DNA from 3 places in the Lysinibacillus sp. NPDC056185 genome. Region 1 is predicted to be linked to each of the others. Evidence: riboswitches for the same ligand, from Rfam matches in the RefSeq annotation. Region 1 holds a riboswitch; each other region holds the start of a gene.
The links. A riboswitch is a leader RNA that binds a small molecule or an ion and turns the genes downstream of it on or off. The one in region 1 is predicted to bind thiamine pyrophosphate.
Positions count from the first base shown of each region.

Region 2: another riboswitch for thiamine pyrophosphate. It lies ahead of ACMZ42_RS03840 (ABC transporter substrate-binding protein); the one in region 1 lies ahead of thiT (energy-coupled thiamine transporter ThiT).
Region 3: another riboswitch for thiamine pyrophosphate. It lies ahead of thiM (hydroxyethylthiazole kinase); the one in region 1 lies ahead of thiT (energy-coupled thiamine transporter ThiT).

Region 1 is NZ_JBLLLQ010000020.1:54,738-57,890, forward strand. Features, by position in the region: gene ACMZ42_RS18135 (SbcC/MukB-like Walker B domain-containing protein) at 1-261, shown strand, start outside; gene ACMZ42_RS18140 (DUF4870 domain-containing protein) at 474-800, opposite strand; TPP riboswitch at 925-1,033, shown strand; gene thiT (energy-coupled thiamine transporter ThiT) at 1,164-1,724, shown strand; gene ACMZ42_RS18150 (hypothetical protein) at 1,848-1,991, opposite strand; gene map (type I methionyl aminopeptidase) at 2,245-3,000, shown strand; gene ACMZ42_RS18160 (hypothetical protein) at 3,027-3,153, opposite strand, start outside.
Region 2 is NZ_JBLLLQ010000002.1:291,105-294,257, forward strand. Features, by position in the region: gene ACMZ42_RS03830 (ABC transporter permease) at 1-294, opposite strand, end outside; gene ACMZ42_RS03835 (MTH1187 family thiamine-binding protein) at 294-584, opposite strand; gene ACMZ42_RS03840 (ABC transporter substrate-binding protein) at 586-1,581, opposite strand; TPP riboswitch at 1,763-1,872, opposite strand; gene parC (DNA topoisomerase IV subunit A) at 2,334-3,153, opposite strand, start outside.
Region 3 is NZ_JBLLLQ010000053.1:11,256-14,408, forward strand. Features, by position in the region: gene thiE (thiamine phosphate synthase) at 1-458, opposite strand, end outside; gene thiD (bifunctional hydroxymethylpyrimidine kinase/phosphomethylpyrimidine kinase) at 448-1,272, opposite strand; gene thiM (hydroxyethylthiazole kinase) at 1,272-2,027, opposite strand; TPP riboswitch at 2,118-2,216, opposite strand; gene mbcS (acyl-CoA synthetase MbcS) at 2,446-3,153, shown strand, end outside.

The DNA.
Region 1 (3,153 bases):
CTTGCCCTTGGGATGGCAGATGTCATTCAAAGCTTTCAAGGTAATATCCGCATTGAAACGATGTTTATTGATGAGGGCTTCGGTTCTCTCGATGAAGAAGCATTAAATAAGGCGATTGATACGCTTATTGATTTACAAGATTCCGGACGCATGATTGGAGTCATTTCACACGTTGCAGAGTTAAAAGCTACAATGCCTGCTGTGTTGCATGTTGAAAAAGCAATGAACGGTCACAGTCAAACATATTTTGAAGTGAAATAACAAAGAGGCGTATTTCTGTTTATATGGAAATACGCCTTTTATGTTATTTTTTTGTTACGTTAGGATTTGTTCCTTTTTTTGCAGCGATTACTTTTTTGACAATCGGGATAACGATAGGTGCTAATTTTACAGCGGTTTTAACAACTTTAGATACTTTCACAAAATAACAGCTCCTTAAGTACTATCTGTTTAAGGAGAGGTTGAGATGAAACTTATCGGATCACGCGAACAGCCTGAACAATATTCCAAATAACGACTCCTAATGAAACGAGAATGTAAATTGCGAATGAAGCAAACCAAATGATAAGAAAATTATTACTACCGTCAAAATTGGTGTTGAATGATAAAGTTGAGAAGACAAAGACTGCAAAGAATATGATTCCGAATGCGACTGGAATTATATGCGAAATCAGTGCTCGAATAGAGTGCCTCTTTACGTCGCTATCTTTTGTAACAAAGTAAACGACTAATGGCACAATAAAGGGTGCGAATAAAATACTGAGATAACTAAAGGCAGATAAAATTTTTTGGTTCTCCATAGTAGTACCTCCTTTTTTAATATTTACGCATGAAAAACGATAAAGTTTCAAAAAAAAATGTGGAAGAGGTTGTAATCGTAACAGTGTTTGCGTACAATGAGGTTGTTCAATTAAATTAAGATGTAACGACCACAAGGGGAGCTGATGATGTCAGCTGAGACTGGGCACGTAATGCCTTGACTCTTCGAACCTGTAAGTTAACACTTGCGTAGGGATTGTGGATAGAAACCGACACTTTTACGATGTGAGGCTCTGTCCTGGCATCGTTTTTTTATCTTTATTGATGCCAGATAGGGACATATTTGCCAACTGATTTCTATTCCTGCTCTTGTATCCTACATCGGAACAAAGGAGAGAATATTTATGGACAATAAAAAACTTTTAATGCTTGTGGAGATTGCGATATTCGCAGCGATTGGCCTTGTACTAGATCAGGTTTCCTTTAAAGTATGGGCACAAGGCGGCTCTGTTAGTCTAGTGATGGTACCAATAATTTTAATAGCATTCCGCTGGGGCCTTATTCCTGGCCTGACAACGGGATTACTTATTGGTGTGATGCAAACAATGTTTGGCGCCTATATTATACATTGGCTACAAGGATTACTTGATTATGGTGTTGCCTTTACAGTAGTAGGCTTGGCGGCCGTTGTTCGCCGACCAGTGCTCGATGCTGCCAAAGATTTAAACAAAAAGAAAATGGCACTTTATATTATTGTAGGAACTGTATTAGCGGGCTTTTTACGTTATGCAGCACATACCATTGCGGGCGCTGTATTTTTCTCAGAGTATGCTGGCGATCAAAATGCGTGGATTTATTCAATCATCTACAATGGAACATATATGCTACCAGCAACGATTTTAACAGCGATTGTCGGTGTTCTACTATTTACAGCAGCACCTCAATTAATGCAACGAAAATCATAATTAGTATGCCCTTCACATAAGTGGAGGGTTTTATTATTATTGAAACTAGAACACCCACCTTTTATACCCTAAAAAGAATCCAAAAGGCGGAGGATTTTTAGAGCTAGATAGGGATGGCATTTGTTAAAACGTATCCATGGATATAGTTGATTGGAGTGGAGACTGGGCGACTCCTTGGGGATTAGCAATAGAGGAACGAAGGCTAAGAACATCACATCCTGTGATAACTCCTTCGTGACCAGCATCGTGTTGGCCTAAGCGGCTCATCGGACGCCCCCAGGAAGCTTTGCTCTGTGCGAAAGCGAAGCGACAGCAACAAATGTGTTTCTGTAGCGAAAGCAAAGCGTCAGCTACAAAGCGCCCAGTCGGAACGGAAATCAACCCCACGCTATAGTGAAGAGCCTGTTTTTCAGCACTTTACAATTCATGATGGCATATAATATTTAAAGCATTTAGCGTTTTTTGTATAAAAAGTTATGTTATATTAATGAATAGACATTAGATGAAAGGGACGTTAAAAATGATTGTAAAAACGCAAGAAGAGATTGAAGCATTTAAAAAAATCGGCCGTATTTGTGCTGAAATTCGTGAGGCAATGAAGGCTGCTACAAAACCAGGTGTAACAACACTTGAATTAGATGAAATTGCAGGTCGTATGTTTGCAGAAGCAGGAGCAATTTCTGGACCTAAAGGGGAGTATGATTTCCCAGGATACACATGTATTAGTGTGAATGAGGAAGTCGCACATGGTATTCCAGGTAAACGTGTGATTAACGAGGGAGATATCGTAAATATTGATGTATCTGGTTCATTAAATGGCTATTTTGCTGATACGGGCATTTCATTTGTAGTTGGTGATGGCTATGAGGATAAAGAAAAGTTATGTCGCGTAGCTAAAAGTGCTTTCGACCGTGCGATGACAAAAGTAAAAGCTGGATCAAAATTAAACCAAATCGGTAAAGCTGTTGAGCGTGAAGCATATGCCAATGATTTAACAGTGATTATGAACCTAACAGGTCATGGTTTAGGTCGTTCTTTACACGATGAGCCAAATCATATTTTAAACTACTACGATGCTTGGGATTCAACAATTATGAAAGAAGGCATGGTTCTTGCAGTCGAGCCATTTATCTCAGCGAAAGCGGAGCATATTGTAGAGTCAGGTGATGGCTGGACATTCGTTACGCCAGACAAATCATTAGTTGCTCAAATCGAGCATTCAATTATCGTTACTAAAGACAAACCAATTATTTTAACTTCTCTAGATGAACAATAAAAAAGCTAAAAATCCTGCTAACCAATTTATTTTTGGTAGGCAGGATTTTTTTTAATAAATAATATACCGACAAGTAGCACTCCGCATAAAAACAAGGCTGCAGTTGTCACAAGTAGCTCATCAAAACCATTATGTAATGCGACCCCGATATAG
Region 2 (3,153 bases), on a different contig from region 1:
TGACATAATCAGAATAGGATAAAATAGCTCCCGCACAAACGTAAAACGATGTAATAGCACGGCAACCGTTAGCCCACATACTATCCCGATAGCTAGACCAAGAAGTGCTAATTGAACAGTCGCTAAAGCATGTGGCACAAACGTCTCATACGATTGAAAACCTTCTTTCAAAATGGCACTCGGTGCAGGCAAAAGCCAATGTGGAGTATCAGCAAAGCGGACAATTAGTTCCCATATGAATAAGAGGAAGGCGATAAAAATTATCGTCCTTCCTTGTTTGAAAGCTTGCCTCATCACTGGTATTTCTCCGTCAATGTACCCATTGTAATACCAGATGGCTGATATAAAATTTTCACTTGCGTGATGACATTGATCGCGCCCAGCTCAATCATCTTGTCATTCATTTTTTCAATGATTTGTAATAAAACCGGTAGCTCACCTTCCATTGTCGTTTCTAACGGGTGAACTTCATATTTAACTCCTGAAGCGTCGATAACCGCAATCGCTGCATCGACATATGGGATCACATCCTCATATTTTTCAGTTTTCGGGATAATTTGTACACTTATTAATGAGTTTGCCATATTACTTTGTCTCCTTTTTCGGTAAAAAGTCGTTTGTAAATGCTTGTTTTGCGTTAAATTCGCCCTCTAAAACTTTGTTGCTGGCCATCCATTTCGCGTAGTTTTCCCAGACAGCTAGCTTTTGCTCGCCCCATTGTTTAGCGTCGTCTTGATACTTATCTGCTAGCCATTCCTGACTTTTATGCACAAGGTTTTTATCTAAATCAGGTACAGCTTCTAGTAAAATATCAGCTGCCTCATTCGGATGTATTATCGCATATTCATAGCCCTTTGCTGCAGCAGCGACAAATGCTTTGACCGTCTCAGGATCATCCTTAATCATTTTTTCATTTGTAGCGAGTACAGGCGTGTAATAATCTAACTGATCACTATAATCTGTTAAATATAGCATGTTCAGTTTTTCGCCACGTAGTTCTGCTTCGATACCTGTCCATGCATAATAGATCCACGCAAAATCAATATCTTTTTTCATCATTGTGAAGAAATCTATATCGCCTGCATTGACAATATCTAACTTATTAATATCCGCATTTTCTGTTTGCATAAGTGATTGTAGTACAGCCTTTTCAAGTGGTGCACCCCAGCCACCGTATGTTTTACCTTCAAAATCCTTTGGTGACGAAATGCCTTTTGATGCAATGGATGCGAAGCCAGAAGTATTATGCTGAATAATCGCTGCAATCGATACTAAAGGTACACCTTGCACACGGGCCTGTGTAATCCCTTCCTGATAACTTACGCCAAACTGAGCCTTGCCAGACGCCACAAGCTGATCAGCACCCGTTTCGCCAGGTAATAAAATATCGACATCTAAGCCTTGTTCCTTAAAGAAGCCAAGTTTTTTCGCTACATATAAACCTGTATGATTTGTGTTCGGTGTCCAATCGAGAACGACTGATACTTTTGTTAATCCCTTAGTATCCTTTTTATCCTCTTTTTCGCTACAGCCCACTAATGTTAACAGTGTAGCCAACAGGATCAATAACCATTTTTTCATGCTGAATCCTCCAAGTAAAGTAGTGTGAAATTGTTCATAAATGAATGTGTTTACCAGAAGAAAGCGTATTCACGGTCTGTTTACACCCAAACCCAAAGTCTGTGCATGAATAAAAGTCTGAAAACATAAAAAACGCCTAGGATTCCTCCCAGACGTTTTGTAATCAATATCAAAAACTTTTACTTTTTGAATAGATGTTCCCTACGCTGGTACGAGCCAAATCAGGTTCAAAGAGTCAGCGTCTATCGGACACAATCTCAGCTGGCAACACCAGCCCCCCTACATTCTTTCCATATGAACTTTTCGTGATTATTATACCCATATCTATCCGTAAATGACAAGGCTCTGTTTTCTGAAAGCCCCGTAAATATAATTTAAAGCCTCATCTTTCTCTTCAACAATTCCATTTCCTGAGAATATTCACCGCTTTTTTTGGTAAAACATTTTTTATTTAAAAGGAATCCCCTCCTGAAATCAAGAAGCGGTATATTGTTCGAAGTTTTAATAGGCACTGTTAAATACTATTGTTGATAATCAAATCAAGAACCTTTTGTGGTTTTTAATTTTTGCTTTTAGTAGTAAGACGTTGAATAAGAATCAGTAATCTTCATAACAACTTACTTGTAAAGCTACACCCGATTCACCAATTTGCCTAAAAACTTTATTGTCACTATACACCTACCCTTTCTTTTGATTAGACTATATAGAAAAAAAGCCCAGCTCTCTAAGGAGCATGGGCTATAAAATCAGTTTTATTTCTCTTCTTTTTTGACCGTAAAGACATGTGAAATAGCACCGTCTGTAGCTATATCCACTTTAAAGGAGCCATTGGAATGGCGATCTGCTCGAGTTAATGCTTGTACATCAAGGATCTCTTGCACGCCTTTTTCCGTTTCGATTGTTAGCCGTTCCTCATCAGTTACCTTGACTACAGCCACGATACGATGTGGGTTCGCTTTTAATTCTGTTAACACTTTTAAGCCACGTTTTGCACGACTCGTCATCTCTACCTCGGCAACATTCATTTTCTTCACCGCACCACGATGTGTCACAATCGCAACATATGCCGTGGCATTTGGCGGTAAAACATTGATGCCGACTAATGCTTCTCCGACTTTCAGCGTAATCCCTTTTACACCGCCTGTTTTCACACCCGTTACTGGCAATTCCTCCATTGGGAAACGAATAGCATAGGCAGTATCTGTTGTTAACATTAGTTCTACTTCGTCTGTCACGATACCTGCAAAAATCATTTCATCGCCTGACTTAACATTCATCGTTTTGATTGGTTTCGAATAACGTGTAACAGCATAATCTGCTACAGGTGAGCGTTTAATTTGTCCATCTTTCGTAGCCGTTAAAATATACGTATTGGCCTGTTCAAATGTCTCAAAACCATATACAGCAATAATAGATTCATCTTCCCCTGTCGGCACAATACTAGAAATATGCTGACCAAGATCCTTCCAACGAATATCAGGTAGTTCATGGACAGGCTGATAAATATAATTGCCTCGATTTGTAAACAGCAGTAGATGATGCTGTGTATTTAAATTTGCTTCATATAATAAA
Region 3 (3,153 bases), on a different contig from region 1:
TGTAAAAAATCAGTCCCACTAGGAGGATTGGCGTCACTTTTAGAAGTGGTTGAAAAAATCGGACCAATTCCTACATAATCAGCACCATATTGTAGAGCAGTTTGTAATTCAGCATGTGAATGAACAGAAACACCTAAAATCATATTGCCAATTTTATTACGCACCGTCGACACAGGAGAATCCTCTTGCCCAATATGAATACCGTCCGCTCTAAGTTTTATAGCCAGCTCGACATCATCGTTGACGATAAACGGAACATCATACTGTTGACAGAGCTTTTGACATTTGCGAGCAAAATCTTCATAGGCTTGCCCAGTTAATGTATTTGGTCCTTTTTCACGATATTGAAACATAGTAATTCCAGATTGCAGAGCTTTCTCTAAAATGTTTAATGGCTCTTGTTTGAAAACATTACCTGTACCCATTATAAAATATAGCTGTAGATCGTCACGTTTCATGAATAATCACCTCACAGGAATCCTTCAAGTTTTGATAAGCAAAATGATTTGTAGGACCATGTCCATTACCAATAGATAAATCATGAGTTATTGCTAATTGAATAAATTTTTTAGCTTCCTCAATCGCTTCTTCTAAAGGTAGTCCCTGACCAATAAAAGCAGTTAATGCAGCGGAAAACGTACAGCCTGTACCATGCGTATTTTTTGTTGCAATACGAGTGGACTGCATGGAAAATGATCGACCATCTTGGAAAAATACATAATCAGTAGCATAACATTTATCCTCTAAATGACCGCCTTTAATAATGACGCATTGAACGCCCATTAGTAATAAGACCTTAGCTGCTTCTTTAATATCTGTTAAAGAATTGATTGTCCTTCCAGAAAGGGTTTCTGCCTCAGGAATGTTCGGTGTTACGACTGTTGCTAAAGGAAGCAAACAACTGCGTAATGCCTCAATTGCTTCTTGCTGTAATAAACTTTCACCGCCTTTTGCAATCATGACAGGATCTACTATAAGCGGAATATTTCTTTCAGCTAAAATCTGTGCAATTGATTGAATTATTTCAGAGGAAAACAGCATTCCGGTTTTAACGGCACTTATTGAAAAATCCTCGACTAGCGCTTGCAGTTGTTTCTCAACAAAACTAACTTCAATTGGTAAGACATCCGATACACCAAGTGTATTCTGAGCGGTTAAAGCTGTAATAACAGACGTTCCAAACACCTTTAATTCCTGAAATGTTTTTAAATCAGCCTGTATGCCTGCACCGCCACCACTATCAGAACCAGCAATTGTTGTTACAATATGCATTATTGTTCACCACCCTTGGAAAGGCGATGTAGTTCGTTCAATACTGCAATTTGAAAATCGCCAATGTATGAAGTAGAAGAAGCGGCTTGTTCAGCCACTTTTTTATAAAGCGATAATGTTTCTACCAATTGGTTGAATGGTTTATTTCCTGCGACGTAGGATGCACAACAAATGGCGCTCAATAAGCAACCTGTTCCAGTAACTTCTGTCATTTGAAAATTTCCACCTGTAACCCATTGCTGATGTTCGCCATCAGTAATAAAATCCTTTTCACCGGTCACAATAACAATACAATCGTAGAGTTGAGCTACTTTTTGTGCCTCAACTTCTAAAGAAATTGAACCACTACCACTATCTACGCCTTTTTGTTGCCATTCTACATCGGCTATAGCTGCAAGCTCTCCGATATTACAACGAATAGCCGCAAAATTTATTTCCTTAAGTAATTGTTGTACCGTTTGTTTCCGGTAAGTTGTTGCACCTGCAGCAACAGGATCTAAAACGACGGGAATACCAAGGGCATTTGCTTTTTTTCCAGCAAGTAACATTGATTCTTTCATTCGCTCGTTAAGGGTACCGATATTTATCAATAAGCCTGAGGAAATTGCGACCATTTCTTCAACCTCATGACTGTCATCTGCCATAACTGGTGAAGCGCCTATTGCTAATAAGCCATTTGCTTGAAAATTAGCCACAACATAATTAGTAATGCAATGAATAAGTGGATTTTGTTTACGGATAGTATGAAATACCATTTTAAGTCCTCCTTGTTGGATGGACGTAAGCGTGCAAAAAAAGGCTCTTTTTCGTGTAGAAAAAAACACGCAAAAGAGCCTTTCATCAGTAAATAGATGTGAGTTGCTCCCTACGTCAGTATTAACTAACAGGTTCAAAGGGTCAGGTTTTACCTTCTCAACTCTAAATGAGTCCCCCTGCAATCTTGCTTTTAGTTGACCAAAATGTACCATATTATTCACTCGTGTTCAATAGGGAGTTTTTTTCTTCATTGCGAAAACGGCACTAAAGCTAAGTCGAAATTGATAGTACTAATACGTGACTGATGCCATATAGCAGAACATGATAGTTGTCACGACTTTAATGAATTGGAGTGAATTCCATTGAAAATGATAAAAATTGAGTTTTATAATGAGCGTACAAAAGGGGGCATTTGCCATGAAAAGAGAAGATTTAATCGCACCAGAATGGTATAACATTTCAGAGGAAATTGAAAAATATGCACAGGATTCTACTAAAAATGCATTATTAGTTTATAACGAAGATGAGGAAATTCAGTACTTAACATATCGAGCTTTACTTGAAAAGGCGAACCAGGCAGCACATGTATTTACATCTCAAGGGTTAAAAAAAGGTGATGTTATTTTGGTCATGGTGCCCAGATCAGTTGAAGCATATATCGTCTATATTGCTGCCTTAAAGGCAGGCTTAACCATTATACCTAGCTCAGAAATGCTGAGAACTAAGGATATTGAATATCGAATCAATCATGCCGATGCAAAAGGCGTTGTAGCATTTGAGCCTTATATTGAACAATTCGATAATGTGGGGAAATTACAAGAAATACAGCAATTTGTCATTGGTCATGCACAGGAACCTTGGCAGCCGCTGCTTGAAAAAATGCAAAATCAACCGACGACTTACATAAGTTCTACGCCGACTAAGAGTACAGACATTGCATTTTTAGCTTATACGAGTGGTACAACAGGCAATCCAAAGGCAGCGGTTCATACACATAGCTGGGGTTATGCGCACTTGCGAACTACTGCTCCAAATTGGTTAGGTGTACAAGAAGGTGACATTGTTTGGGCTACAGCAGCACCAGGATGGCAAAAATGGATTTGGACTCCGTTCCTTGCTACTTTA